4 regions of the Yersinia hibernica genome follow, and region 3 is predicted to be linked to each of the others. Evidence: predicted binding sites of a transcription regulator. Region 3 holds the regulator's gene; each other region holds the start of a gene.

Region 1 (7,567 bases), 1.7 Mb from region 3:
ATCGACACGTTTTTGCATCAGGGTTTCAATGCTACGACTCATGCGGTCAATATCGCCCTCGGTATTACACAGAATCAAGCTGTAGCCGCGCTCATAGCAACTGCGCTCCACGCCACGGACCACCTCAGCATAAAATGGGTTGCTACTGGCCGTCACTAACATGCCGATAGTGCGAGTTTCGTTGAGTTTTAAACTCCGCGCCAGCGCAGAGGGCGCATAGTTAAGTTGCTTGATGGCTGCCAGCACTTTGTCGCGAATAGGATCACTGACAAAACGATTCTTATTAATGACATGCGAGACAGTCGAGGTTGATACGCCCGCTAAACGGGCGACATCTTTCATGGTGGCCAAAGTTATACCCGGTCTTGTAAGAAACTGTCGATCTCGGCCCGCCATGGAATGGAGGGTTGTGCACCAGGGCGAGTCACGGCAATAGCTGCCGCCGCATGCGCAAATCGGACGGCTAAATCCATCGATTGACCTTCCAATAAAGCAGTCAGTAATGCGCCATTGAATGTATCACCGGCAGCAATAGTATCCACCGCATTAACTTTGAATCCCGCGACCAATTTCCCTTGCCCCTGCTCACTGAGCCACACACCGCGGCTGCCCAAGGTAATAATCACCGTGGCGATACCTTTATCATGCAGAATTTGAGCTGCTTTTGCTGCGTCATCATCCTGCTCAATATGAACACCGGTTAAGCGCTCAGCTTCAGTTTCATTGGGGGTAATCATATCCACCAGCATTAACAGCTCATCAGGCAGATCACGGGCTGGGGCCGGATTAAGGATAACCTGTGTCTGATGCTGTTTTGCCAGCTGAGCTGCTGCAATCACGGTCTCAAGAGGAGATTCCAGCTGCATCAATAATGCATCTGCGTCAATAACTTGCTGTTGATAGCGGCTAAGATACGCCGGTGTGACAGCCGAGTTTGCACCGGCATTAATACCAATCACATTCTCACCTTCGCCATTAACAAAAATCAGCGCCACACCTGTTGTGGTGCCCGCAACGGCTTCAATCGGGTTGGTATCAATATTATCACTGGCTAACTGCTGGCGCACCCGGTCACCAATATCATCTTCACCCACACAGGCAATAAAGGCGATATTCGCCCCGCTACGACCAGCGGCAACGGCTTGATTAGCCCCTTTTCCACCAAAAGCAACTTTATACTGCTTCCCGAGAACCGTTTCACCAGGACGCGGAAACTGCTCAATATTCAGAATATGGTCGGCATTAATACTGCCCAAGACCACCAGCTTACCTGTTGCCATCGTATTTATTCCTTTGTAGATGACGTCACCGCCCAGATAACTGCGGCGGCGACGTTATACCCTACTTTTCTTTATTTTTTAATGAATAACGTTATTGCTTAGTCACTAACTTCAAGTCTACCGGGATGACGGCCTGTACTTTTTCGCCTTTCAATACCTTATCCGCGGTTTGCACGCCAATAACGCCAATCTGATCAGGGCGTTGCGCGATTGTCGCGCCCATCTTGCCGCTTTCGACCGCTTTGATACCATCATCGGTGCCATCAAAACCAACCACTAACACATCGGTTTTGCCCGCAGTCTGCAAGGCGCGCAATGCACCCAGCGCCATTTCGTCATTCTGAGCAAATACCGCCTGCACATCTGGGTGAGCCGTCAACAGGTTCTGCATGACATTCAACCCCTTAGTGCGGTCAAAATCAGCAGGTTGGCTGGCCAGCAACTGGAATTTGTTTTTTTCCATCGACTGCTTAAAGCCCTCACCGCGCTCACGAGCAGCAGATGCCCCGGCAATCCCTTCCAACTGAATCACTTTGGCGTCAGTACCGGCTTTCTTAGCAATGAAGTCGCCGGCCATTTTGCCACCAAAACGGTTATCCGAAGCCACGTGACTTACCACGGTGCCGGCATTAGCCAAGCGGTCGAGGGTAATAACCGGAATATTGGCCTGATTGGCCATCTTAACCGCATTACCCACAGCATCGGAGTCTGTTGGGTTAATCAACAGCAATTTCGTGCCGCGCACAGTTAAATCCTGCACGTTAGCCAATTCTTTCGCCGGGTTGTTTTGGGAATCCAATATCACCAGGTTGTAGCCAAGCTTATCCGCTTCTTTTTGTGCGCCGTCTTTCATTGAAACAAAGAACGGGTTATTCAGCGTGGAAACTACCAGCGCGATCGTGTCTTTTGCCAGCGCGTTAGCACTTACGGTAGCGCTCAATGCAACAACAGAGATCAATGTAGCCAATTTCTTCATTTTCATGGTCGCAATTCCTGTAGGGAGATGTTATTTGCTGCTTTTATTGTCTACCAACACCGCCAACAGAATAACCACTGCTTTGACGATCATTTGGTAGTAGGAGGAAACACCTAATAAATTCAAACCGTTATTTAAAAAGCCGAGGATTAATGCGCCGATCAGGGTGCCAACAATCCGCCCTTTTCCCCCAGCAAGGCTGGTACCGCCCAAGACAACAGCGGCGATGGCATCCAGTTCATAACCGGTACCGGCAGTCGGTTGTGCTGATGATAAGCGGGCCACTTCAATAATCCCCGCCAATGCCGCTAACAATCCACAGAGTGAATAAACAATAATTTTAACTTTATCAACACTAATACCAGAGAGGCGTGTTGCGGACTCATTCCCCCCCAGCGCATAGATATAACGGCCCAAGCGCGTGTGATGCAGCATGTACCAGGCCGCAATAAAGACTATTGCCATCAGCCAGATAGGGGTTGGCACACCCAATGGGCGGCCAATACCGAACCAACCAAAAGTGTCTGCCACATCAGTAAAACCGGTATTTATCGGGCTACCATTGGTATAAACCATGGTGACACCGCGCAACAACAGCATCATGACCAGAGTGGCAATAAAGGCCTGCACTTTGCCTTTAGCAACAATCACCCCGGTGATGCCGCCGATAAACGCCCCCAGTGCCAGTGCAGCAGCAACAGCAACCAGGGCATTGACTTCCAACCCGACAATTGAGGCCGCCACCGCGCCAGTCAGAGCCAGTAATGACCCCACCGACAGATCAATACCGGAGGTCAGGATAACCAGCGTCATCCCAACGGCCATAATGGCGTTGACGGAAGTCTGCTGGAGAATGTTAAACATGTTATTAAGGGTAAAAAAGTTCGGACTGAGTGACGAAACCACCGCAATCAGCACCAATAGCGCAATCAGTGATTTTTGTTCTAACAACCATTCTTTACTGAACCAGCGCTTGGTCTGGAGAGTTTGGGAACTCATATCTGATTACTCCTACTCGGCTCTATACTGTATTGCTTGCCGACGGCAGCTGCCATCAACACTTCTTGGGTCGCCTGCTCAATCGAGAATTCGCCACTGAGCTGGCCTTCGTGCATGACAAGAATGCGGTCACTCATACCCAGCACTTCCGGCATTTCCGAGGAAACCAGAATGATGCTCAGCCCTTCTTGTTTAAATTGATTAATTAACTGATAAATTTCTTTTTTGGCCCCGACATCCACACCGCGCGTCGGTTCATCAAGAATCAACACTTTCGGCCGAGTCATTAAACCGCGGGCGATAGCGACTTTCTGCTGATTACCACCGGATAACAAACCAATTGGTTGTTCCATGGAAGGCGTTTTGATATTAAATAAACGAATGAAATCCGCCACCGCAATCTGTTCATCAGCATGTTTGAGTGAACCGCCGCAGTGACTGAAATAACGTAATGCCGTCAAAGACATATTCTCTTTGACCGACATGCCGAGCACTAAGCCATCGCGTTTACGGTCTTCGGAAATATACACAATGCCGTTTGCCAAACCATCCTGCGGGGAATGCGTCACCACTTCACGGCCATCCAATATCACAAAGCCAGATTGACGCGGCAAAGCACCATAGATAATTTTCATCAACTCAGTACGGCCCGCGCCCATCAAGCCCGCGACGCCCAAAATCTCACCACTGTAGAGTGTGAAACTAACATTTTTCACCCCAGGGCCGCATAACTGTTTGACCTGCAAACGCTTTTCGCCACGCGGTAAATTCAGTCGCGGATATTGTTCTTCCAATTTGCGGCCAACCATCATCTCAATCAATGAGTTTTCCGTCAGCGTATTGACCGGTTTTTCGGCGATAAACTGCCCATCACGAAACACGGTGACATCATCGCAAATCTCAAAGATCTCTTTTAAGCGGTGGGAGATATAAACAATGCCGCGCCCTTGCGCTTTCAACTCTTTAATAACATTGAATAAAGAGGCGGTTTCGGTATCGGTCAGTGCATCAGTTGGCTCATCCATGATGATAACTTTGGATTCAAAGCTCAGCACTTTGGCGATTTCCACCATTTGCTGATCACCAATGGACAGCTCGCCCACCAGCCGATGGCTGCTGTAGCTGATATTCAGACGCGCCAGCAATAAATCGGCTTCGGCATACATTTTTTGCCAATCAATGCCACCAAAACGATTAACAAACTCGCGGCCTAAAAAGATATTTTCGGCGATAGTTAACTGCGGGATCAGGTTAAGTTCCTGATGAATAATGCCAATCCCCGCTTCCTGCGAGTCTTTCGGGCCATTAAACACCACTTCTTTCCCCAAGAAATGCTGGCTGCCGGCATCTTTACTGTAGATGCCAGTCAGCACTTTCATCATGGTCGATTTTCCAGCCCCATTTTCGCCTACCAGTGCCATCACCCTGCCAGGGTAGACACTCAGCGCAGCGCCGGAGAGTGCTTTGACGCCGGGAAAGGCTTTATCAATCCCTTTCAGTTGCAGCAAAGGTTGCATAAATGCCTCAGAAAGTTACGCCAGAGCAGAGAATGATGTTAGCAAAGGGGGAACATTCCCCGCTACGAATCACTGCCCGGCTTTGTTTGGTTTGCTCTTTAAAAGCTTCATGGCTGATATAGTGCAAAGCAATTTGGTTTCCCTGGTGTTGCTCAAGTTGTGTCAGTTGGGCGAGTAACGTTTCATGGAGTTGCGGGTTATTTTGAATAATTTCCTGCGCCAAGTAAGCACTCTCAACCTGCATTTCTTGCACTACCACCTCAAAAACCTGGAGGAACCCAGGGACACCTTGTGTCAATGCCAAATCAATACGTGTGGTGGTTGCCGGTATCGGCAGCCCCGCATCACCTATCACCAGCTGATCGGTATGACCCAGTCGAGAGATAACAGCGGAAATATCAGAATTCAGTAATGCGCCTTTTTTCATTTTTTACTCCAACAGCGAAACGTTTCGCTGATACTGAGTTTAGAAAAATGACGGCAGAAGGCAACCCCAATTTGATGAAATTGTGATCGCCATCGAAACGTTTCGCTGAACAAAGAAAAAATCAGGATACTAAAGCATTAGAGCTATGGAGACTCTCTGACAGGGAGATAATCAATGTAAAAAAGGCCGTCAATCATAACGGCCTTCCTGGTTAAATCTCGACTTGCGTCCCGAGCTCAATAACTCGGTTAGGCGGGATCTCAAACTGATCAGCTGCGCGCAGCGCATTACGGCTGAGCGCAATGAACAGCTTACCGCGCAAGAACAGATACCACGGCCGTTTGGTTAGCATCAGTGACTCGTGGGACATAAAGAATGAAGTCTCCATCATCTGGCAGGGCAAGCCCTCCAACCCACAGCGATGGAAAATCTCCTCCACATTCGGCGTTTCACGCCAACCATAACTGGCGACCACCCGCCAGAATGTCGGCGAAAGTTGCTCAATAGTCACCCGATTAACATTATGAACATACGGCGCATCTTCAGTTCGCAGTGTCAACAGCACAACCCGCTCATGTAATACTTTGTTATGTTTAAGATTATGCAGTAATGCAAACGGAATGACATTCATTGCCCTCGACATATACACCGCAGTGCCGGAAACGCGCACCGGCGGTGATTTTTCCAGTGAGGCAATCATAGCCTCCAGTGAATTACCGTGTTCATGCATACTGCGCAGCAAGCTGAAACGCTCACTTTTCCACGTGGTCATGATGATAAACATCACCAGGCCCAATGACAGTGGCAACCAACCGCCGGAGAACAATTTCAGTGCATTGGCGGAGAACATCGGTACATCAATAATCAGCAATGTCACCAGCAATAAATAGACAAAAAAGCGATTCCAGTGCCAATTTTTCAGTGCCACTGTGCAGAACAAAATACTGGTGATGACCATCGTACCCGTCACGGCAATACCGTAAGCTGCGGCCAAATTACTGGAGCGCTCAAAGCCAACAATCACCAATACCACCGCCAAATACAGTGTCCAGTTAATCACTGGGATATATATCTGGCCCGATTCCATTTCTGAAGTATGAATAATGCGCATCGGCGGCAAATAACCTAAACGAACTGCCTGACGAGTTAGCGAAAATACGCCAGAAATGACAGCTTGTGAGGCAATAACAGTTGCCAGTGTTGCCAGAATTAAAAGTGGAATCAGTGCCCAGTCAGGGGCTAATAGGAAGAAAGGGTTTTTAATGGCTTCGGGATTTTTCAGTAATAACGCGCCCTGGCCAAAATAATTCAGCACCAATGACGGCAAAACCACCGTGAACCACGCCAACCGAATAGGAAATTTACCAAAGTGCCCCATATCCGCATATAAGGCTTCTACCCCAGTAATAGCTAAAACCACCGCGCCAAGGGCAAAGAACGAAACAGACTTATATTCCGAGAAAAAGCTTATTGCCCATTTAGGATTCAGTGCAGCCAGCACTTCTGGATTGGCGATAATACTGCGCAAACCGAGCAGCGCTAGGGTCAGGAACCAAACCAACATCACTGGGGCAAACAATTTACCCACACTGCCGGTACCGTGTTTTTGAATAACAAACAGCAGGGTTAATACCGCAATAGAGCAGGGGACAATATAAGGATCAAGGGCAGGAGCAGCAATTTCCAGCCCCTCAATGGCCGACATAACCGATATTGCCGGTGTAATGACCACCTCGCCATAAAAGAAGCTGCCACCAATTAATCCGAGGATAACCAAAATAGAAGTTGCTCTGGAAGAGGTATTACGCCCCGCCAAAGACATTAATGTTAAAATCCCCCCTTCACCGGCGTTATCCGCGCGCATGACATAGGTCAGATATTTAACTGAGACAATCAGAATTAACATCCAGAAAATCAGTGATAAAAAGCCGAATACCACATCAGGGCGGACATCAAAACCATAATGACCAGAAAAACACTCTCTCAAGGTATAGAGTGGGCTGGTACCAATATCACCGTAAACTACCCCGATTGCTGCCAGGGTTACCGCCGATAAAGATTGTTTTTTATGTTCTGTGCTCATAATTGAATTCTTTTTGCTAGAACATCCATAAGCTGATATGTGTGTTAAAGAACCGCAATCACCGGTTCGATATTCTTATACACGCCACCAAAAGGCGCACAGTATGCACCATTTCAATAGATTGCCTACTCTTAAATCAAGCAACCCAAAGAGTGAAAATAGATCGACTACAAATAGCCAATGATATAAAAATATTACTAATCAACAGTCTATCCTATTGAGAAAAACAGGCCACACCACTAAGAAAAAGAGGATTTATTCCCCCGAGCAGGTAAAAATTCATCA
Region 2 (7,567 bases), 1.6 Mb from region 3:
CCGAATTGCTGCCGATTGAGTTAAGTCGCTCACTGATCAGCCTGCCAGAAGCTATTCATACACTGCATCGCCCACCAGCAGACATTCAACTCGCCGATTTAGAACAGGGCAAACACCCAGCACAGCGACGGCTGATTATGGAAGAGCTACTGGCCCATAATCTCAGCATGTTGGCGGTCAGGGCCGGAGCACAAAGCTATCGGGCGCTCGCTCTGTTGCCCGAAGAACAGCTTAAACAGCGCTTTCTTGCGGCACTGCCCTTCACGCCAACCCGCGCTCAACAACGGGTAGTGGCAGAAATCGAGCAAGATATGACCCACAATTTCCCCATGATGCGGTTGATTCAAGGGGATGTGGGTTCCGGCAAAACCTTGGTGGCCGCACTGGCGGCACTGCGCGCGATTGCCCATGGTAAACAGGTCGCGCTGATGGCCCCGACTGAATTATTGGCCGAGCAACATGCCAGTACTTTCCGTCAATGGCTGGAACCATTAGGTTTGGAAGTCGGTTGGCTGGCCGGAAAACAGAAAGGCAAAGCACGCCAGGCACAGCAAGAAGCTGTCGCCAGTGGTCGAGTATCAATGGTCGTTGGTACTCACGCCATGTTTCAGGAGCAAGTGCAATTTTCTGGGCTGGCACTGGTTATTATTGATGAACAGCATCGTTTCGGTGTTCACCAGCGGCTCGCATTATGGGAAAAGGGCGAGGAGCAAGGTTTCCATCCGCACCAGTTGATCATGACCGCGACTCCCATCCCCCGAACTTTGGCCATGACGGCCTATGCTGACCTTGATACCTCAGTGATTGATGAATTACCGCCAGGAAGAACGCCGGTGACGACGGTAGCTATTCCTGATACCCGCCGCAGTGATGTTATTCAGCGGGTCAAAAATGCCTGTCTGGAAGAGGGGCGGCAAGCTTATTGGGTCTGCACCTTGATTGAAGAATCTGAGCTGTTAGAGGCCCAAGCGGCCGAAGTAACCTGTGAAGAGCTGAGAGCTTTGCTGCCGGAAATCAAAGTCGGCTTGGTTCATGGCCGGATGAAAGGGCCGGAAAAACAGTCGGTTATGCAGGCTTTCAAACAAGGTGAATTGCAATTGTTGGTGGCCACTACGGTGATTGAAGTTGGGGTTGATGTTCCCAATGCCAGTTTGATGATAATTGATAATCCTGAGCGATTAGGCTTAGCGCAACTGCATCAATTACGCGGCCGCGTTGGCCGTGGTGCCGTCGCGTCACATTGTGTGCTGCTCTATAAAACCCCCCTCAGCAAAACAGCGCAAATGCGTTTGCAAGTGCTGCGTGACAGCAATGACGGCTTTGTTATTGCTCAGCGGGATTTAGAAATACGTGGGCCCGGTGAACTCTTGGGAACACGCCAAACCGGCAGTGCCGAGTTTAAAGTGGCGGATTTACTGCGCGACCAAGCCATGATTCCAGAAGTACAGCGCGTCGCTCGCCATCTGCATCAGCAATATCCCGAGCACGCTCGGGCATTGATCGAGCGCTGGCTACCAGAACGCGCGCGCTACACTAATGCTTAATCAATAAGGGGCGGATATCGCCGCCCCAAAAACCATTACCCCACGACTGCGGGGAAAATTGGTAGTAATAAGTACAGCTTGATGACGATCACATTGACGATATCAATAAAGAATGCCCCGACCATCGGCACCACCAAGAAGGCTAAATGTGATGGGCCGAAACGATCAGTAATGGCCTGCATATTGGCAATCGCGGTCGGCGTCGCGCCTAAACCGAAGCCACAATGCCCCGCCGCCAAGACTGCCGCATCATAGTTTTTGCCCATCAACCGATAAGTGACGAAAATAGCGTACAGCGCCATCGCCAGGGCCTGTACTGATAGAATCACCAGCATCGGCAAGGCCAGTGAAGCCAACTCCCACAGTTTTAGACTCATCAGCGCCATTGCCAAAAACAGTGACAAACTGACATTTCCCAGCACGGAGACGGCGCGGTCAAAAACTTTATAAAAACCAATTGCCGACAATGTGTTACTGAGAATAACCCCGATGAATAACACACAAACAAAAGTTGGCAATTCAAACATAGTGCCTTGCAACCAACCCGCAACGACTTGGCCCGCCATCAGGCAAATAGCGATCATAGCAATGGTTTCGACCAATACTAATGAGGTTATCATGCGGCCAGCAGAAGGTTTTTCAAACGCAGACGGCACTTCGCTGTCCTCTGGGGTGCCATTCGGTGTGGAAGAGTGTTTGACCAAATAGCGAGCAACCGGGCCACCAATCAGCCCCCCCAAAACCAGACCGAATGTCGCACATGCCATGGCAACTTCCGTCGCATTTTCAAAGCCATAGCGTTCAATGAACACTTTACTCCATGCAGCACCTGTACCGTGCCCACCTGATAGCGTAATTGAGCCCGCCAATAAGCCCATTAGCGGATCCAACCCCATCAGTTTCGCGAGGGCGATACCTATCGCGTTTTGCATCAGTAGCAAGCCGACAACCACAAAGACAAACACACTGAGGGCCTTGCCACCCGCCCGTAAACTGGCCAAGTTGGCATTCAGACCAATAGTTGCGAAGAATGCCATCATCAAAGGGTCTTTTAAAGACATATCAAAGATGATTTCCCAACCAAGGGTCTTTTGCATCAGCAGCATAAGAAAAGCCACCAACAACCCACCGGCAACCGGTTCAGGAATAGTGTACTTTTTCAGAAAAGGGACAGTTTGTACGAGTTTTCGGCCTAACAATAAAACCAGACAGGCCGCGACTAGCGTGCCATAGGTATCGAGATGAAACATCTTGGTACTCCATGCGATTGAAATATATAATAAAAATATGACGTTAGACAGTTCCTTAATAAACGCCAAAGCAGTAAGAGGGGTGATTAGAAAAAAAAATGTCTCTAATTACAAGTTTAGTAAAAGAAAAACATGCAGCCGTACCAGACAGAAATATTTAAAAAAATGCAGCGCAACCGATTGCTTTTGTGAAGCGGATCATTAAAATGCCCTCTTTGCCGATCCGGGAATGCCACGCCATGTCTACGCAATCCGCCGAACTTGATGCGCCACAGCAAGTCACAACTCGCCCCAGTGAATTAATTTATCGTTTAGAAGATCGCCCGCCACTCACCCAAACTCTGTTTGCTGCATGCCAACACTTATTGGCTATGTTTGTCGCGGTGATAACACCCGGGCTGCTGATTTGTCAGGCGCTGGGGCTGCCAGCGGAAGATACCCAGCGTATTATTAGCATGTCACTGTTTGCCTCCGGCCTCGCATCTCTCCTGCAAATCAAAACCTGGGGGCCGGTTGGCTCGGGTCTGTTATCCATTCAGGGCACCAGTTTCAACTTCGTTTCTCCGCTGATTATGGGCGGATTGGCATTGAAAAATGGTGGAGCAGATATCCCAACCATGATGGCGGCCTTGTTCGGAACTTTGATGGTCGCGTCCTGCACTGAAATTATACTTTCCCGTTTCTTACATCTGGCGCGCCGCATTATCACCCCACTGGTATCCGGTATTGTGGTGATGATTATCGGCCTGTCATTGATTCAAGTTGGGCTGACATCTATTGGTGGCGGTTATGGCGCAATGAGCGACCATACTTTTGGCTCACCTAAAAATCTCTTATTGGCCGGCGCTGTGTTGTTGGTGATTATTTTACTCAACCGCCAACGGAACCCATATTTGCGCGTCGCCTCACTGGTTATCGCCATGGCAGTCGGTTATCTGCTGGCCTGGGCACTGGGAATGCTGCCAGAAAGCCGTCCGGTGGTAGATACCGCGCTGATTACCATCCCCACGCCGCTGTACTATGGTTTATCTTTTGACTGGAACCTGCTGGTGCCGCTAATGCTTATCTTTATGGTGACCTCACTTGAGACCATTGGCGATATCACCGCAACCTCCGATGTTTCAGAACAACCCGTTCATGGCCCGTTATATATGAAACGCCTGAAAGGTGGGGTGCTGGCAAATGGTTTGAACTCCATGCTATCAGCGGTGTTTAACACTTTCCCTAACTCCTGCTTTGGTCAGAATAATGGCGTCATTCAATTGACCGGTGTTGCCAGCCGCTATGTCGGTTTTGTTGTCGCGCTGATGCTGATTGCGCTGGGCTTGTTCCCTGCAGTCGCTGGATTTGTACAACATATTCCAGAACCGGTGCTGGGGGGGGCAACTCTGGTGATGTTCGGGACGATTGCCGCTTCTGGTGTGCGTATCGTGTCACGCGAAACCCTTAACCGCCGCGCAATTATGATTATGGCTTTATCATTGGCAGTCGGTATGGGTGTCGCGCAGCAGCCATTGATTCTGCAATTTGCACCTGACTGGGTGAAAACCCTGCTTTCTTCCGGGATAGCGGCGGGCGGTATTACTGCCATCGTGCTTAACTTACTCTTCCCACAAGAAAAATAATTTTTTCGCTAATACGTCGCTGAAATGGCCGGTCGTAAACGATACCGGCCATTTTTTTATGCGCTGATAACTGATTGTCTATTGAGCTAATGGACAATTTGCGGCATAAACAGGGTTCCGTATACAGACAGGTGTGGAAAAACCGGATGAAATTTCTCGGGAAAGTGCTGCTAACGTTATTACTGCTACTGGTGCTGTCTATTGTGCTGTGCTACGTACTGCTCCAGACTCGGTGGGCTGCCAGTTGGCTAAGCCATTGGATCAGTGATAACAGCGAATATCGCCTCTCTCTGGGGGAAATAGATCACTCGTGGTCGCAACCTGGGCAAATTAGTTTTACTGATGTCTCGCTGGGCCGGGCCAACCAACCCCCTTTCCTGATAACCCAACAGGCAGTATTGGGGCTAAGTTGGCGACAACTGACCGAACCTCGTCATTTTCTTAGCCTCAATTTGCAAAATGGTAGCTTAACTCTCAATAACAGCGCCTCACCATTACCCCTGCAGGCTGATACCTTGAGGCTGACCAACATGGCGCTGAATACCACAATTGCGCCACAAAATACGGCGGGCCAGTGGAAAGTGGCAGGCCAGCAAGTCAATGGTGGACTCATTCCCTGGCAACCATTGCCGGGTAATAGCCTGGGTGAAAATGCCCAATTCCAGTTTAGTGCTGGCTCGCTGACGATTAATGGCATTACAGCCCAAAAACTGTATCTGCAAGGTGCAATCCAGAAAAACGCCCTGACTTTGAGTAATTTCGGGGCTGACCTCGCACTCGGGGAACTGACGGGCAATGCCAGCCAATCCGCTGATGGCAGTTGGATGGTTGACCGTCTGCGCTTGAGTAATATTCGCCTGCAAACAGCAGCAACTTTAGAAGACGTCTGGAATACATTTTTACAACTGCCGCCCATCACACTAAAGCGCTTTGATTTAATTGATGCACGAGTTGAAGGGGAAAACTGGGCATTTAATGACTTAGACCTGACACTTAAAAATATTACATTTAAGCAAGGTGACTGGCAAAGTGATGATGGCGAATTATCCCTTAATGCCGGTGACATTATTAAAGGTAATATTCATCTGATTGACCCGATAGCCACATTTACCTTATCACCAGCCGGGATAGCCATTAATCAATTCTCCACTCGCTGGCAGGATGGGCTGTTAAGAACTCAGGGCCACTGGGCGCGTGATACCCAGCATCTACAGCTTGACGAGCTGACACTGGTGGCTCTGGTTTATACCCTCCCCTCCGATTGGAAACAGCAATGGCAGCAAACTCTGCCAAGCTGGTTGTCCGAGGTTTATATCAGTAAGTTGAGTGCTAACCGTAATTTATTGATTGATATTAGCCCGGAATTTCCTTTCCAAATTACATCGCTGGATGCCGCTGGGACTAATTTACTGCTCGCCAAAAATCATCAATGGGGAGTGTGGTCAGGCTCATTAATGTTGAATGCCGGAAATGCGACCTTTAATAAAAATGATGTCCGCCGTCCATCATTAGCATTGAGCGCTAATGAGCAACAAATTACGTTTAGTGATATCAGCGCCTTCACCAGCGAAGGGTTGTTGGAAGCCACTGCCACTATTGACCAAACCCCGGCCCGGGCCTTATCCCTTGACCTGACCGGCCGCTCCGTTGACCTTAATATCTTACAAAACTGGGGATGGCCAGCATTACCGCTGCAAGGGTTGGGGAATCTGAAATTACAGATAAAAGGAAGTTTGGCAGCAGATAAGCCATTGAAACCCACCATTAATGGCTCTCTACAAGCCACAGACAGCCATGGGCAGCAAGTTAATCAAACGATGCAACATGGCGAAGTGCACGGCGTAACTGGCCAATAAGGAGCTATATCGCGCCAATCAGGTGGTAACAGTGACATTGAACACAAATCGCCGGTGACTCACATTACCGGCGTAAGCAATTCCTCTACATAAGAATAAGAGGAAAAGATTTAGCATATTTAAGGAAACTTTTGGGTACATAATTATTTATTAGGTAATGCCAATAATTTACTAACCCTATGACTCTCATATATAATACGCAACTGATTATATTTTACTCCCCCAAGGTTCTGAATCTCTGCACCCAAAATATTATAAGTATTTCCAGCAAGTCCTTTAAAATTTTATCCATTATATTCTCCAGTTAAATTTTACTTTCCTTATGTTAATGGGAACGAACCTGAATACTCAAAAAAGCTCTGTGGGATGTAATTATTAATTTTATTCTCATAACAATACTCTATTACTTGTCGCTTACTGGTAACTCCCGTTTTATTGTATATTTTTTGGATAATGTTACAGACGGTTCTAGATGACAAGTGAAGTTTCTCAGCAATTTCGACACTTGAGAATGAATGTATAACATAAAATAGTACCTCCCATTCCCGTTTTGAAAAGAGGTCAGATGGCGGAGTAAAAATCAGTGATTTTGGCACTTTTATCTTATTTAAATGCGTTAATATTATATCTTCCACTGGCCTACCATGACAAATAACTCCTCGAGAAATTCCGTTTTCATCTATCAGTGGATACTTATCCACAAAGTATGGCTGAAAATACGAACGCCCATCCCATGCATGTATTTCAACCGATGTTATACGGTCTTGCAATAACTCAACCTTACGATCATGCTCCTGAAATTCAAGTTGGAACTCTGATATTGGCGTAGGAAGCTCGCCATCTAATCGCCCTTCCATACTATAATTACTAGGCAATGCTAATAACCTATGCAATCTATTATTTGCATAAACATATCTTGAGTTGCTGTCTTTTACTCCCCAAGGTTCAGTACTATGCTCCCAAAACCTTATTAGCATTTTAAGTGAGTTTAATAATGAACTTTCCATATTTTCCTCTTAATTTTTCAATTAGACAAGTGGGAAAGATCCAGAGCATTCGAAGAAACTTTGCGGAACATAATTATTAATTTTGTTCTCATAACAATAATCGATCATCTGCCGCTTATTAGAAACATCAGATTTTCTATAAATACTTTGAATTATGTTATCCACAGTTCTTGGTGATAAGTGAAGTTTTTTAGAAATCTCAGCACTTGAAAATGAATGTAAAATATAAAACAGCACTTCCCATTCTCTTTTTGAGAAAAAATCAGAGGGCGGCGTAAAGATAAG
Region 3 (7,567 bases):
TTAGGTGAACCCTTCATATAAAGCAGGATGGGGTTTTCTGCTATCTGGCGCTGAATTTTATCAATCGTCGTCATTTCTTGCTTCCTCAAGCCATTTTGTGGCTACAATACTGAGAACCTATTCATTAGGGCTATTTTATTATTGCGTCCGGCCTATTGTAGCGACTGCCACGACTGGAATAAAACGCCATCTTTTGCAGGGGCTTTACTCTGTCAGCAAATGGTTATACTGTCAGCTACAAATATGTGCATTTAGAATAACATTTTTGATCCCCACACTTCATTATTATCTTCATTGTGGGATGGCAAAAATATCGAGTGGCTAACCCGTTGACGTATGGTTGATTTAAGGCCGTTAGCCGTGTAAAAAAGCGACAATTGCGACGCCATTAACGTTTTCTCACAATATCGATTAGAATCCTGTCGCTCTCTGCTTTTTTATATCCGAAGTTTCAGCAATACTGTGACTCTTCATATTCATTTCAGGGCCAAGGTGGGTAGCGTTATTATGCGTTTAATACTTACGCTGTTTGTGCTGCTGTTTACCCAGTTATTTCTAAACCTCGCGCACGCGTCACCGCAGGCTCACGTCTCGGCTGAGCAAAAGAAAGGTCAAATCAGTCAAGCCAGCGCTGATGAGCGTAAAAAACGCAAAGCTGATAAAAATATCAAAAAAACTAAAGTTGATAACAATAAAGCCACCAGTAAAAACATCACAAATAAAACAACCGCCGCCACTGCCAGTAAAACCATAAAGAAGAAAGCACAAGCGGTCAGTAAACCCACCAATAAGAAATTAAATAGCAATAAAGCAATGGCGAATAAAGCATCTCATATTAAAACTACCGCCAATAAAAAAGCCTCCGTTAGCAAAAAAGAAAAAGTCGCTTATGGTCGCCAGCGAAATAAAGCTCAAGGTAAAGCCAATACTGAATTAGCGCTAAATAATAAAATAAAGCTCAGCCCTGCTCATAAAAAACGCTACCAACACGCCAAACAGACTGCAATGAGTAAACTGATGAAGCAAGTCGGTAAACCTTATCGCTGGGGCGGTAGCTCCCCTAATACCGGTTTTGATTGCAGCGGGCTGATTTATTATGCCTATAAAGATGTCATCAGGATAAAAATGCCACGTACCGCTAATGAAATGTATCATTTACGTGATGCAGCACCGGTGAAACGCGCTGAATTAGAAAGTGGTGATTTAGTGTTCTTCAATATTGCCAACCGTGGTGTTGCTGACCATGTTGGGGTTTATTTAGGCAACGGAAAGTTTATTCAGTCCCCACGAACCGGTGAAGAAATTCGCATTAGCATGATGGATAATGACTATTGGCAAGATCATTATGTCGGCGCTCGCCGTGTCGTAACACCGAAAACCATCCGCTAATCGCATCACCACACCCGATAGGCTTATCGGGTGCCATTCCCCATTAATCTGTGTGGTTATACCTGTTATTCCTGCCGAAAGTTGTTAAAATTAATACCCACAACAAAAATACAACAATTACGATTTTAACCGCCCCTCACCTTTCTTAGCGCTGGCTAATGATTGAATTTGAGGAGCAAACACCCTGAGCAACCCCGAAAGGAGAGCGCGATGTCTTTTGAATTACCGGCATTACCTTATGCACAAAATGCACTGGAACCGCACATTTCTGCTGAAACGCTGGAATACCATTACGGCAAGCACCACAACACCTATGTGGTCAACCTCAATAATCTGATTAAAGATACCGAATTTGCGGGTAAAACCCTGGAAGAGATAGTCAAAACCTCCAGTGGTGGCATCTTTAATAATGCGGCCCAAGTCTGGAATCACACCTTTTACTGGCACTGTTTGTCACCCAATGGGGGCGGCGAACCGACAGGCAAAATTGCCGCTGCCATTCAGCAATCTTTCGGTTCTTTCGCTGAATTTAAAGCACAATTTACTGATGCCGCAGTGAAAAACTTTGGTGCGGGCTGGACGTGGCTGGTCAAAAAAGCGGATGGCTCCCTAGCCATTGTCAGTACATCAAATGCAGCAACACCGCTGACGACCCAAGATAAGCCGCTGTTGACGGTGGATGTATGGGAACACGCTTATTATATTGATTATCGTAATGCGCGACCAAAATACCTGGAGAACTTCTGGGCTTTGGTTAACTGGTCTTTTGTTGAGCAGAATTTAGCTTAATCGCGGCGCAATAATTAAGGGCGGGTAAACCGCCCTACTTATCACCGGCATGCAGGTGAATTAATTCATTACCGCCACGAAGCTAAAGACAATAATCATTGCCAGCGCACCAACAGTGGTAATTAGCGACATCTTCAGATTGGTATCCATAAAAACTCCTCAGCCGGTTAATTTTAGTAGGGAAAAGGCACACAATGAGTGCGTCAAATCATTTTCCCACAGTTAGGGAAAAAAATCTTGTGCTCATTACGCACTTTATAACATTGATTAGCGCTTCCACTTTTCCTCCAGATCAGACAAAATTCGCAGTTCATAACTGCATACTGACTAATAACATCCAATAAATAGGCTCAGACCACCATCTGACTTCGCTCGCCAGCCCACTATCGTGTTGCTGTCTGAGCGGTATTCGAGTCATGCAGGCAAACGATTAACATAATACTTACCTGCTGTAACAGGTGAGCTTAGGAGTCATTTTTTCTATGGCAACGATTAAAGATGTGGCCAAACACGCGGGTGTGTCCACCACCACCGTTTCGCACGTTATCAATAAAACTCGTTTCGTCGCCGAAAATACCAAGGCCGCTGTGTGGGCGGCCATTAAAGAGCTGCATTATTCACCCAGCGCGGTGGCCCGTAGCTTGAAAGTCAATCACACCAAATCCATTGGCTTATTGGCGACATCCAGTGAAGCACCCTATTTTGCTGAAGTGATCGAGGCAGTTGAAAATAGCTGTTATAGCCAAGGTTACACCCTCATTTTATGTAACTCACATAATAATCTGGATAAACAAAAAGCCTATTTGGCCATGCTGGCACAAAAACGTGTCGATGGATTATTGGTGATGTGTTCTGAATATCCGGAACAATTACTGGGAATGTTGGAAGATTATCGCAATATCCCTATGGTGGTGATGGACTGGGGCACTGCTCGTGGCGATTTTACCGACTCGATTATTGATAATGCTTTCGAAGGCGGCTATTTAGCCGGTCGTTATCTTATCGAGCGCGGTCACCGCGATATTGGCGCTATTCCTGGTCAATTATCGCGTAATACCGGGGGGGGCCGCCATCAGGGCTTTTTGAAAGCCCTGGAAGAAGCCAATATTCCATTACGTGATGAGTGGGTGGTGCAAGGCGATTTTGAGCCGGAGTCTGGTTATAAGGCTATGCACCAAATTCTGACACAAAAACATCGTCCGACGGCCGTGTTCTGTGGTGGCGATATTATGGCAATGGGCGCAATATGTGCTGCGGATGAACTGGGCCTGCGAGTGCCACAAGATATTTCAGTGATCGGGTATGATAATGTGCGCAATGCCCGCTATTTCTCACCGGCGCTGACCACCATTCATCAACCCAAAGAGAGATTGGGTGAAATGGCTTTTGCCATGTTACTCGACCGTATTGTCAGTAAACGCGAAGACCCGCAAACCATTGAAGTCCATCCGAAACTGATAGAGCGCCGCTCTGTTGCTGATGGCCCCTATCGCGATTATCGCCGTTAAGCTTCCCCTGCCGGTAGCCCCACAGGTTACCGGCAGCTCATCCTGCCGCTCCCGGCGTGCCATCATTATCATCTTTTAGCCACTCATCATTTAGCGTGACACTGTCACCCAGATAATCCAGCATCCATGCTAAGGCTGGGGAATGATTATGCTGCTCCCAGGTCAAACAACACGGGCTGTCCGGCAGGGGCTCTGTCAGTGTTAATGCCGCCAATTTTCCTTGTTGAATCAATGGTGACACCATATGGGCCGGAACCATTCCGATACATAACCCTTCACACAAGCAGTCTATTCCCGTCGCCCAATCCGGTGCGACTAACCGCTGCTGATTATCCAATGTCCAGGTATCCCGTTTAGGTAAATTTCGCGCGGTATCCTCCAGGCACAAAGAGGGATAAGGCCGCAGCTGGTCATCATTAATAGGCCCGGTTAATTGGGCTAAAGGATGATTGACACTGACCACACAATGCCAGCTCAAAAAACCCATGTCACGAAACACAAACCGCCCACCCACCGGGATAGCACGTGTTGCCCCAATAGCCATATCAGCTTGCCCATCCACCAGTGCATCCCAGACGCCGTTAAACACTTCATAACGCACCCGCAATTCGATATCCGGGAAATGACGATAAAAATCCTGCACTAAACGGCGACTGCGCTGTGGTTTGACGATTTTATCAATCACAATATTTAATTGCCCGCGCCAACCATTCGCGACTTGCTGGCACTGACGGCGTGTGTCATTCATTTTTTTGATAACATCGCGGGCTTCTTTGATAAAAACTCTGCCTGCCTCCGTCAATTCTACGTCGCGATGACGCCGCGTAAATAAAGAGACCGCCAGCCACTCCTCTAATTGTCGTACAGTATAACTGACCGCGGACGGCACCCGGTGCAATTCTTGAGCGGCGGCACTGAAACTCCCGGTGCGAGCGACCGCATCCACCACATCCAATGAATATTCTGACCACATGTTTTTTTGCCTCAGCGAAACGCAATAGTGACTATCAAATTTTTTGATAGCATGTCGCAAATATTACCGTTTCACAACCGAATATCTCTGCGGCTAGAATGCCCCCCGCACTAAATTCCTAATGATAAAATGGCTAAAAGTAGTCAATCACCTGCAAAAAAATGATAAAGAGAAATAAAGAATGAAAACGTCTGCAAGTTTCATGTTCTACCTTGCCGGTTTAAGCATGTTGGGATACCTGGCGACCGATATGTATTTACCCGCCTTTGGTGCCATGCAACAAGAGTTACAAACCTCCGCCGGCTCTATCAGTGCCAGTCTCAGCATTTTTCTCGCCGGTTTTGCTATCGCCCAGCTTATCTGGGGGCCAGTCTCGGACAAATTAGGCCGTAAACCCGTGTTGTTAGCAGGGTTGGGTTTATTTGCTCTGGGTTGTCTGGGAATTTTATGGGTTGAAACGGCAACACAGTTACTGATCCTGCGCTTTATTCAGGCAATCGGAGTCTGTTCTGCCGCCGTGAGTTGGCAAGCATTAGTCGTAGACCGTTATCGCGACGGCAAGGCCAACCGGGTATTTGCGACCATTATGCCGTTGGTGGCACTATCCCCTGCGCTGGCCCCATTGCTCGGCGCATGGTTATTAAACCACTTCAGTTGGCGGTCAATTTTTGTGGTTTTATTGATAACGACATTGCTATTACTGATCCCAACCGCATTGCTGAAAGAACGGAAAAAAACCACGCCAAACCCTGCGACCCAAAGCAAAAGTGCCATGAGCTTCTGGCAATTGCTGAAATTCCCGGCGTTTAGCGGCAACGTGATGATGTTCGCGGCCTGCAGCGCAGGATTTTTCGCCTGGCTAACAGGATCACCGTTTATTTTAGGTGATATGGGCTATAGCCCGAATATTATTGGTTTGAGTTATGTCCCGCAGACATTAGCTTTCCTGTTGGGTGGATTTGGTTGCCGCAGTGCGCTGAGCCGGATTAAGGGTAATACACTGCTGCCGTGGCTACTGAGCGGTTATGCTATCAGCATGATTGCGCTTTATCTGATAGCCACCTTGACCACACCAACACTGGTTACCCTACTTATTCCTTTCTGCTTAATGGCGCTTGTGAATGGTGCCTGCTACCCTATTATCGTGGCAAATGCATTAATGCCCTTTCCAGCGAATACAGGCAAAGCCGCAGCACTGCAAAATACGCTGCAACTGGGCTTGTGTTTTATTGCGAGCATGATGGTGTCGGCCTATATCAGCCAACCCTTACTCGCAACCGTGACCGTCATGCTCTCGACGGTCATTTTGGCGGCATTGGGTTATGGCATTCATTGCTACGCGTTAAGGAAAGAAAAAAGCCATACTAACAATAATGACTATAATTGCGCGGAGTCATAATTCCCAATAGAAATAGTCACTAAGGCGCATCAATGCCGGGTACGATTTATTATTGAGAAAGCATCCCGGCAAGCCTATACTCGATTTAACCGATTAGAATACCATTAAAAAAAAGCATTATCTTAAGCACTTTCTGGATGCGTGGATTGCGTCACATTTACACTTATGGATGAGTCACCCTAAACCCAAGCGTAATTAGGGTATCTTCTTAATCTTCCTCTTTTACTCAACGTTATTGAGGTTGCAGCCAGGCAGTAAGCGAATGACAGATGGGTTAAACCCATGTTGCTCAGCGCTTAGATTGGCACTCTGAATGAGAGCCGCAAACACCACTGCGACGTCAAGTACAAAGGGTATATCCGTAATGGATACCAGACACCAACTTTATTGGTATGTATTCGCGTGTGTCATTTAGTTACGCGGGTCATAAGTCAGAAGAAAGTGATGGAGAAGCTATGAGTTCATCCTGTATAGAAGACCAGAGTATTCAAGAAAACCCGTGGTTTCGCATTGTTCAAGAAATGCTGAACCGGGCTGATATTGAAGTCAATGGCTCACGCCCCTTCGACATTAGAGTTAATAACCCAGACTTCTTTAAGCGGGTATTACAAGAAGGATCTTTGGCATTAGGTGAAAGTTATATGGATGGCTGGTGGGAATGTGACCGGCTGGATATTTTCTTCCAACGGGTTCTCAGAGCTGGCTTAGAGAATCAACTGCCCCACCATCTCAAAGATACTTTACGCATTGGCGCGGCCCGCCTTATCAATTTGCAGTCCAAGAAAAGAGCCTGGATTGTCGGTAAAGAACATTACGACCTGGGTAATGATCTGTTCAGCCTCATACTTGACCCGAATATGCAATATTCTTGCGCTTATTGGAAAGACGCGACCACACTGGAGCAAGCTCAGATAAACAAATTGCAGATGATCTGTGAGAAACTGCAATTAGCGCCGGGTATGAAGTTACTCGATATTGGTTGTGGCTGGGGTGGCCTTGCCGCTTATGCCGCCCGCCATTTCGGGGTGTCTGTCACCGGTGTGACAATTTCAGCTGAACAGCAAAAATTAGCGCAAAAACGTTGTGAAGGCTTGGATGTTACGATTCTATTGCAGGATTACCGAGATCTAAATGAGCAATTTGATCGTATTGTCTCAGTCGGCATGTTCGAACATGTCGGGCCTAAAAACTATCGCACCTATTTCGATGTGGTTAACCGCAATTTGAAGCCCGACGGATTATTCTTGTTACATACCATCGGGGCGAATCGCACTGATTTGAGTGTTGACCCATGGATTGATAAATATATTTTCCCTAATGGTTGTCTGCCCTCGGTGAAACATATTGCTCAAGCCAGCGAACCTTATTTCATTATGGAAGACTGGCATAATTTTGGCGCTGATTATGACCGAACACTGATGGCATGGTACGAACGTTTCCAAGCCGCATGGCCGACTTTAGCTGAGAATTACTCGCCGCGATTTGAGCGGATGTTTAGCTATTATCTGA
Region 4 (7,567 bases), 370 kb from region 3:
TGTGACATGGTCAATCCAAACATGATGTGAAGTAATAATGTTGAGGCCATCCCATTCAGCATTCCAGCCATCACCCTCTTCAAACTGGGGATCAACATCTACTGGGTTTTCAATAAAAATATTATGAATAATAACATTATGAGTATTTTGGATAATTATTGAGCCCTCGATAAATTTCGCATTCTCAGTAACACCAATTAAGCTGGTATTCGCATTGAGATACACGATGCCACGTGCTTTTTGATCCTCCCGGTCTTGATACGCAATACCTTCACTGACATCAATAAGACCATATACCTGAATTATCTTAGGGCGCTCCCCTGACTCCTGCAGTGCTCGCCTGAGTTCCGACACCGTGAATACCAGATAGATATCATCGCTGGTTGCATCTGACCCTCCCGTTGTTCCCCCAGCTTCAGCCGCCCATCCCCCAAGAGGGGAAATATTTCTTGCTGATTGATGAACGATAGGTGCATTTATCCTGTTGGTCATAATAACTCCTGTTATATTCGCATTTCTTAATAGTGTAAGATTTTAAATAGAACATAATTTCACTTTAAATAAAATGATGTTTATATTAACTGGGTTAAATCAACAATAAATACTATTAAGTTATTTTTATATGGGCCTATTCACTATTTTCTGATTTTAAAATGGGATGTATTGCTATCAGTTAAACTTATTAAGAAGATAAAAGCGTTGTAATGATAGGGAAAAGCACTGTCAGTATCATAAATTTTATTAATATACTGCTAGAGGTGGCAGCAATGATAACGTAACTCACACACTTTGCTGGGTAATTCCGGTGGGTAATATTGTGAGAGTGAAGAGGTTGATTTAATCGGCAGAGTCGCCGCACATGACTTGCCGCCGTTACTGATAAATAACAACAGAGCAATAGGCTTGCGAACCGGCTCGAAAAACGTACATGTAACACTGCAATTGCCGTAATAGCACGGGTTCCCAACTGGGTTTTTTTCACAATTGTGATACATTGAAAAGACTATCTGAGTCTATGATGAAGTCGCTGACCAGACTTGCTTTGAACCCAAAATTTGGGGCAAAACGACCATAAATATAGACTTGATAATCATATTCACTGATGACGTCAAAAGGGTTTTTATGACACAACAGCCGCAAGCTAAATACCGCCACGATTATAAATCGCCGGATTACACTATCACCGATATCGATCTGGATTTTGCCCTTAATGCACAAAAAACGACGGTAACGGCGGTTAGTAAGGTAAAACGTCAAACAGCAGACGTGACACCGCTGGTTTTGGACGGTGAAGATTTAACGCTTATTAGTATCAGCGTTGATGGGCGAGCATGGCCACATTATCATTTACAAAGCAACTCACTGGTTATTGAGCAATTACCTGCGCATTTTACACTGACAATCGTCAATGAAATTCACCCTGCAACGAATAGTGCACTTGAGGGCTTATATCTTTCCGGTGATGCACTTTGTACACAATGTGAAGCCGAAGGTTTCCGTCATATTACTTATTATCTCGACCGCCCTGATGTATTGGCGCGTTTTACAACTCGCATTGTTGCCGATAAGTCACTTTACCCTTATTTACTTTCCAACGGGAACCGTGTGGATCAGGGGATTTTGGCTGATGGTCGCCATTGGGTTAAATGGGAAGACCCGTTCCCGAAACCTTGTTATCTATTTGCATTAGTTGCGGGTGATTTTGATGTCTTACGCGATAAGTTCATTACTCGCTCTGGCCGCGAAGTCGCGCTGGAGCTTTTTGTTGATCGCGGTAATCTGGATCGCGCCGATTGGGCAATGACCTCATTGAAGAACGCCATGAAATGGGATGAAACCCGTTTTGGCCTGGAATATGACCTCGACATTTATATGATTGTGGCGGTTGATTTCTTCAATATGGGGGCCATGGAAAATAAAGGGCTGAACGTATTCAACTCAAAATATGTTTTGGCAAAAGCAGAAACGGCGACAGATAAAGATTATCTAAATATTGAAGCTGTTATTGGCCATGAATATTTCCATAACTGGACAGGTAACCGCGTTACTTGCCGTGATTGGTTCCAATTAAGCCTGAAAGAAGGACTGACGGTATTCAGAGACCAAGAATTTAGCTCTGATTTAGGTTCGCGTGCGGTTAATCGCATAGAAAACGTCCGGGTGATGCGGGCGGCACAGTTTGCCGAAGATGCCAGCCCGATGGCTCACGCTATTCGTCCAGATAAAGTCATTGAGATGAATAACTTCTATACCTTGACCGTGTACGAAAAAGGGTCAGAGGTGATCAGGATGATGCATACTTTACTGGGGGAGCAGCAATTCCAGGCTGGCATGCAACTCTATTTTGAGCGCCATGATGGCAGTGCCGCGACCTGTGATGACTTTGTACAGGCAATGGAAGATGCCTCTAATGTCGATTTGTCTTTATTCCGCCGCTGGTATAGCCAATCTGGCACACCAATACTGACTGTCCGTGACGATTATGATGCTGAAAAGCAGCAATATCATCTACATGTTAGCCAAAAAACATTACCCACCGCTGACCAGCCGGAAAAACTGCCACTGCATATCCCATTGGATATTGAGCTGTATGACGGCAAAGGTAATGTAATTGCATTACAGAGAAACGGTTTACCGGTTCACCATGTTCTGAATGTGACAGAGCTTGAGCAGACTTTCACCTTTGATAATGTTGAGCACCCGCCTATCCCGTCTCTACTACGCGAATTCTCTGCGCCAGTTAAATTGGATTACACCTACAGTGACCAGCAGCTCACTTTCTTGATGCAGCATGCCCGCAATGAATTCTCGCGTTGGGATGCGGCACAAAGTCTGCTGGCAACATATATCAAACTCAATGTTGCTAAATATCAACAGAAACAGCCCCTGAGTTTACCTAGTCATGTGGCCGATGCTTTCCGTGCAATATTGCTTGATGAAAATCTTGATCCTGCCCTGGCAGCACAAATTCTGACATTGCCGTCGGAAAATGAAATTGCGGAGCTGTTTGCGACTATTGATCCGCTAGCAATCAGCGCAGTACATGAAGCCATTACCCGTTGTTTGGCAAATGAATTGGCTGATGAATTATTAGCCGTCTATGTAGCAAATATAACTCCAGAATATCGAATTGAGCACAGCGATATCGCTAAGCGAGCATTACGCAATACATGCCTGAGTTATTTGGCGTTTGGTGATGTGGAGTTTGCAAATAAGCTTGTCTCTTCCCAATATCACCAAGCTGATAATATGACGGACTCGTTGGCGGCATTGGCAGCCGCTGTTGCTGCACAACTCCCTTGCTGTGATGAATTGCTGGCAGCCTTTGATGTGCGCTGGAACCATGATGGTTTGGTGATGGATAAATGGTTTGCTCTGCAAGCAACCAGCCCGGCGGCAGATGTTTTGGCACAAGTGCGTGGATTGCTGAAACACTCGGCATTTAGCTTGAGTAACCCAAATCGTACCCGTTCGTTGATTGGTAGTTTTGCTTCCGGTAATCCGGCAGCATTCCATGCTGCGGACGGCAGCGGTTATCAATTCCTAGTAGAAATACTCAGTGATTTGAATACCCGTAACCCACAAGTTGCTGCTCGCTTGATTGAACCATTAATTCGTTTGAAGCGATATGATTCAGGGCGTCAGGCTTTGATGCGGCAGGCTCTGGAGCAATTGAAAACATTGGATAATTTATCTGGTGACTTGTACGAGAAGATAACCAAAGCATTAGCGGCCTAACTCGCCTGTCTGCAAAAATAAATAATTTGCAGACATTATTGTTTAAATAATAGGGGGCATAACGGCCCTCTATTTTTTTGTCATGATAATTATTAACACCGCGGTAACTTTAGAAAGTCGGGTCTTTGCATGGCTTTACTTCGCAAACGTTTACTTTCCTGAAAGATGAATTTACCATTCCCGCATCAACGGCTAGTCACCGCTCGCTCAGGAGATAACATGTATTACCCACTTGTCAAAAAAGCACTCTTTCAGCTTGATCCAGAACGTGCCCATGAATTCACTTTTCGTCAGCTAAAACGGGTTACCGGCACACCACTTCAATTTTTGGTTAGCCAATCAGTGCCGACCAAGCCGGTAAGTTGTATGGGCCTGTCATTTAAAAATCCATTAGGTTTGGCTGCTGGTTTGGATAAAGACGGTGAGTGTATTGATGCTCTTGGGGCCATGGGGTTTGGCTTTATTGAGGTCGGCACGGTAACGCCACGGCCACAGTCAGGGAATGATAAACCAAGATTGTTTCGGATCGTCGAGGCTGAAGGTTTGATCAATCGTATGGGATTTAATAATCATGGGGTTGATAACTTAATTGATAACGTCAAAAAATCACATTTTGGCGGTATTTTAGGCATTAATATTGGTAAGAATAAAGATACTCCGGTAGAACAAGGCAAAGAAGATTACTTGATTTGTATGGATAAAGTTTATCCATATGCTGGATATATCGCGATTAATATTTCATCGCCAAATACTCCTGGGTTAAGATCTCTTCAGTATGGTGAAGCACTGGATGATTTGTTAGCCGCAATTAAAAATAAGCAAACTGAATTACATCAGCGGCATCATAAGTATGTTCCGGTGGCGGTAAAGATCGCACCAGATCTTACAGAAGAAGAATTGATCCAAATAGCGGACAGTTTGGTTCGTCATAATATAGATGGTGTTATTGCCACTAATACAACTTTAGACCGTTCTCTTATTCAGGGATTAAATTATTGCGAGCAAGCCGGTGGATTAAGTGGCCGACCATTACAATTACGCAGCACTGAAGTGATTCGCCGCTTATCACAAGAACTGCAAGGCCGCTTACCTATTATCGGTGTAGGTGGAATTGACTCAGTTACTGCTGCTCGTGAAAAAATGGCCGCGGGTGCTTCATTGATTCAAATTTATTCTGGATTTATCTTCCACGGCCCACGTTTGATTAAGAATATCATTACTCATATCTAATTATTTATCTTCTTTACTTGCTTGGGGGTTTATTTATTCCCCCAGCTCGTCTATATTTTGTTCCTATAGATTAAATATACATCAAAAACCTTATATGAATTTAGTCTCATTTGGCGAGTGAAACTCTTGGTCATTGAGCCAATGATGTTGGCGGCAGAGTGGGAAGGATAAAATATGCGGATTAAACCGGATGACAAATGGCGTTGGTATTTTGATACCGAACATGACCGACTCATGTTGGATTTAGCTAATGGTATGATATTTCGCTCGCGTTTCCCGTCTAAAATGTTAACTCCTGATGCGTTTGATGAGAGTGCATTTTGTGTTGATGATGCTGCGCTTTATTTTGAATTTGAAGATCAATGCCGCCAAATTAAAATGGGCCATGAGCAACGTTCAGAATTGATATTAAATGCTTTGGTTGCATTTCGTTTTCTAAAACCATTAATGCCTAAAAGCTGGTATTTTGCACAACAGCCAAAAACTTGGTTGCCACAGAATGCTGAACTGGCGACAGTAACCGTATTAGATAGCGGTGAAGATATTAGTTTGTTGGTGGTTGAATCGGGTGAATCTGCAAGTTTGTGTTTATTGGCACAATCTCAGGTGATATTAGCCGGGCGTCAGTTAGTATTGGGTGACGCGATAAAGATAATGAATGACCGTTTGCTGCCGCTAGTCATTGAACAGACATACACCGCGCCAGCTTACGACCGGGCGATGTAATATCCATTATCTTTCAAGCAACAGCTGTATTAGCTGCCTAACTGATGTCAGTGAGCCGGGGCTCTCTTATTTGCCGCTGAGAGTAATATCCCCTTTAGGTATACAACTGCAACAAAGAATCGTCCCGTCATTACCTATAGCACTCTGTTTTAAAGGTGAGACATCACCATTGATTAAGGTAATTCTGCAACTGCCGCATATTCCTGCCCGACAGGAGTAAGGAATACGGATATTTTGTTGCTCCAGTTGTTCTAATAATACCTGCTGGTTATTACCATTAAAGCGGATGCCATTATATTCAATAGACAACGTTTTCGATTGGTCTTGTGGCGCGGCTAAGCTCTCAACCACGGCACCGGTACTATAGGGGCGTGGCGGTTTGGTTGACAAAATTTCCACTTCATCCCCAACCCGAATAATTCCACTGTTCCTGGCCACCATATTCTGGCCAAAATCGATATCACCATTCTCAGCAGTTCGGAATGTTTGCAGTGTTTGCAATGGTTCGCCAGTTGGATGCTTCCGCCCACGCTCAATGCTAACCGTGGTTAATACGCAGCGACTGCATGGTTTGACCAAATCAAAGGTAATATCGCCCACGCGGATAACCTGCCAACTGTCTTCTGCAAATGCACTGGCCCCTGTCACGACTAAATTAGGACGAAACTGTTCCAACTTAATACTGCCGGGGCAGCGTTGCTGCAATTCTTTAAATGAAGCTTCATTTATCAATAAATAAGGGAAGCCATCTGCAAATGACAGCGGAATTTCCGGCATGGGTTTTACCCGCCGGGTTAATTCTGTCCCGAGCCAGCGCAATTGTACTTCTCGCTGAAAATAGCCGCTTAGCCAGTTGTTGATAGCAGCAGGCGCAATTAGCGCGGTAAAATGATTTCCCCAAACTTCAGTTGGGGCAGCATTGGCTAAAAAATCATTAAAGCGGATATTGGCACTCTCGCCATCGGGGGCGGTGAGATATAAACCATCTGACATTAACGCGGGGGTAAACATCACCATCTTCGGATATTGGCGCGCGGTAATGAAAGTGCCATCTGGCTCAGTAATCATAAATACGCGGTCAAAGGCTAACCCGCTGCTGCTGACTTGGGCATGAGAAAGCTGCAAGCCACGCATAGATTTTACCGGATGAACATAGAGCCGGGAGAGGGTAATCACCATTACCTCCGTGCGAGTATTAAATTAGAGGGAGCAACTTTATGACAAGCTGCTGGGATTAGCTATAATGCGCAACAATTTTCTTTTTGGTGATAGTGCGATATGAACTCTCTGTTTGCCAGCACGGCGCGTGGACTGGAAGAACTGTTAAAAAGCGAACTCGAAGCGCTGGGCGCTCACGACTGTAAAATAGTGCAGGGTGGGGTACATTTTCAGGGCGACGATCGACTCATGTACCAAAGCCTGTTGTGGAGCCGATTGGCTTCACGCATTTTGTTACCGCTCAACGAATTCAAAGTTTACAGTGACTTAGACTTGTATCTTGGGGTGCAAGCCATTGATTGGCCGTCAATCTTTGGGGTAGATAAAACTTTCGCCGTACATTTTAGCGGTGTGAATGATGAAATCCGCAATAGCCAGTATGGGGCATTAAAAGTCAAAGATGCCATCGTGGATAGCTTTACCCGCAAACTGGATCAGCGCCCGACGGTAGCTAAACAGCAGCCAGATATCCGGGTGAATGTGTTCCTGCAACGGGATATGGCCAGTGTAGCACTTGACCTCAGTGGTGAGGGGCTACATCAGCGCGGTTATCGTGATCTGACGGGGCAAGCGCCACTAAAAGAAAATCTGGCGGCAGCGATTATCCAACGTTCGGGTTGGCAGCTGGGTACCCCGATGGTTGACCCGATGTGTG

The links. The regulator PurR, encoded in region 3, represses purine synthesis genes. The targets are predictions, from matches to a motif close to CANGCAAACGTTTGCNTG.
Region 1: a site for PurR is predicted at 5,212-5,229, ahead of rbsD (D-ribose pyranase). Genes of this name have one in related genera too.
Region 2: a site for PurR is predicted at 2,964-2,981, ahead of D5F51_RS00220 (nucleobase:cation symporter-2 family protein). Genes of this name have one in related genera too.
Region 4: a site for PurR is predicted at 3,878-3,895, ahead of pyrD (quinone-dependent dihydroorotate dehydrogenase). Genes of this name have one in related genera too.

What each region holds. Positions count from the first base shown of each region.
Region 1 is NZ_CP032487.1:9,740-17,306, reverse strand. It holds gene rbsR (ribose operon transcriptional repressor RbsR) at 1-351, opposite strand, end outside; gene rbsK (ribokinase) at 354-1,280, opposite strand; gene rbsB (ribose ABC transporter substrate-binding protein RbsB) at 1,372-2,262, opposite strand; gene rbsC (ribose ABC transporter permease) at 2,287-3,255, opposite strand; gene rbsA (ribose ABC transporter ATP-binding protein RbsA) at 3,252-4,772, opposite strand; gene rbsD (D-ribose pyranase) at 4,780-5,199, opposite strand; gene kup (low affinity potassium transporter Kup) at 5,411-7,282, opposite strand.
Region 2 is NZ_CP032487.1:47,341-54,907, reverse strand. It holds gene recG (ATP-dependent DNA helicase RecG) at 1-1,544, shown strand, start outside; gene gltS (sodium/glutamate symporter) at 1,580-2,794, opposite strand; gene D5F51_RS00220 (nucleobase:cation symporter-2 family protein) at 3,034-4,419, shown strand; gene D5F51_RS00215 (AsmA family protein) at 4,566-6,275, shown strand; gene D5F51_RS00210 (helix-turn-helix transcriptional regulator) at 6,596-7,282, opposite strand; gene D5F51_RS00205 (helix-turn-helix transcriptional regulator) at 7,304-7,567, opposite strand, start outside.
Region 3 is NZ_CP032487.1:1,693,302-1,700,868, reverse strand. It holds gene D5F51_RS08040 (Grx4 family monothiol glutaredoxin) at 1-74, opposite strand, end outside; gene D5F51_RS08035 (C40 family peptidase) at 508-1,389, shown strand; gene sodB (superoxide dismutase [Fe]) at 1,600-2,178, shown strand; gene cydH (cytochrome bd-I oxidase subunit CydH) at 2,239-2,328, opposite strand; gene purR (HTH-type transcriptional repressor PurR) at 2,661-3,686, shown strand; gene punR (DNA-binding transcriptional activator PunR) at 3,724-4,659, opposite strand; gene punC (purine nucleoside transporter PunC) at 4,841-6,058, shown strand; gene cfa (cyclopropane fatty acyl phospholipid synthase) at 6,514-7,567, shown strand, end outside.
Region 4 is NZ_CP032487.1:1,324,105-1,331,671, forward strand. It holds gene D5F51_RS06145 (pectate lyase family protein) at 1-492, opposite strand, end outside; gene pepN (aminopeptidase N) at 1,123-3,738, shown strand; gene pyrD (quinone-dependent dihydroorotate dehydrogenase) at 3,958-4,968, shown strand; gene D5F51_RS06160 (cell division protein ZapC) at 5,143-5,694, shown strand; gene D5F51_RS06165 (YcbX family protein) at 5,761-6,873, opposite strand; gene rlmKL (bifunctional 23S rRNA (guanine(2069)-N(7))-methyltransferase RlmK/23S rRNA (guanine(2445)-N(2))-methyltransferase RlmL) at 6,973-7,567, shown strand, end outside.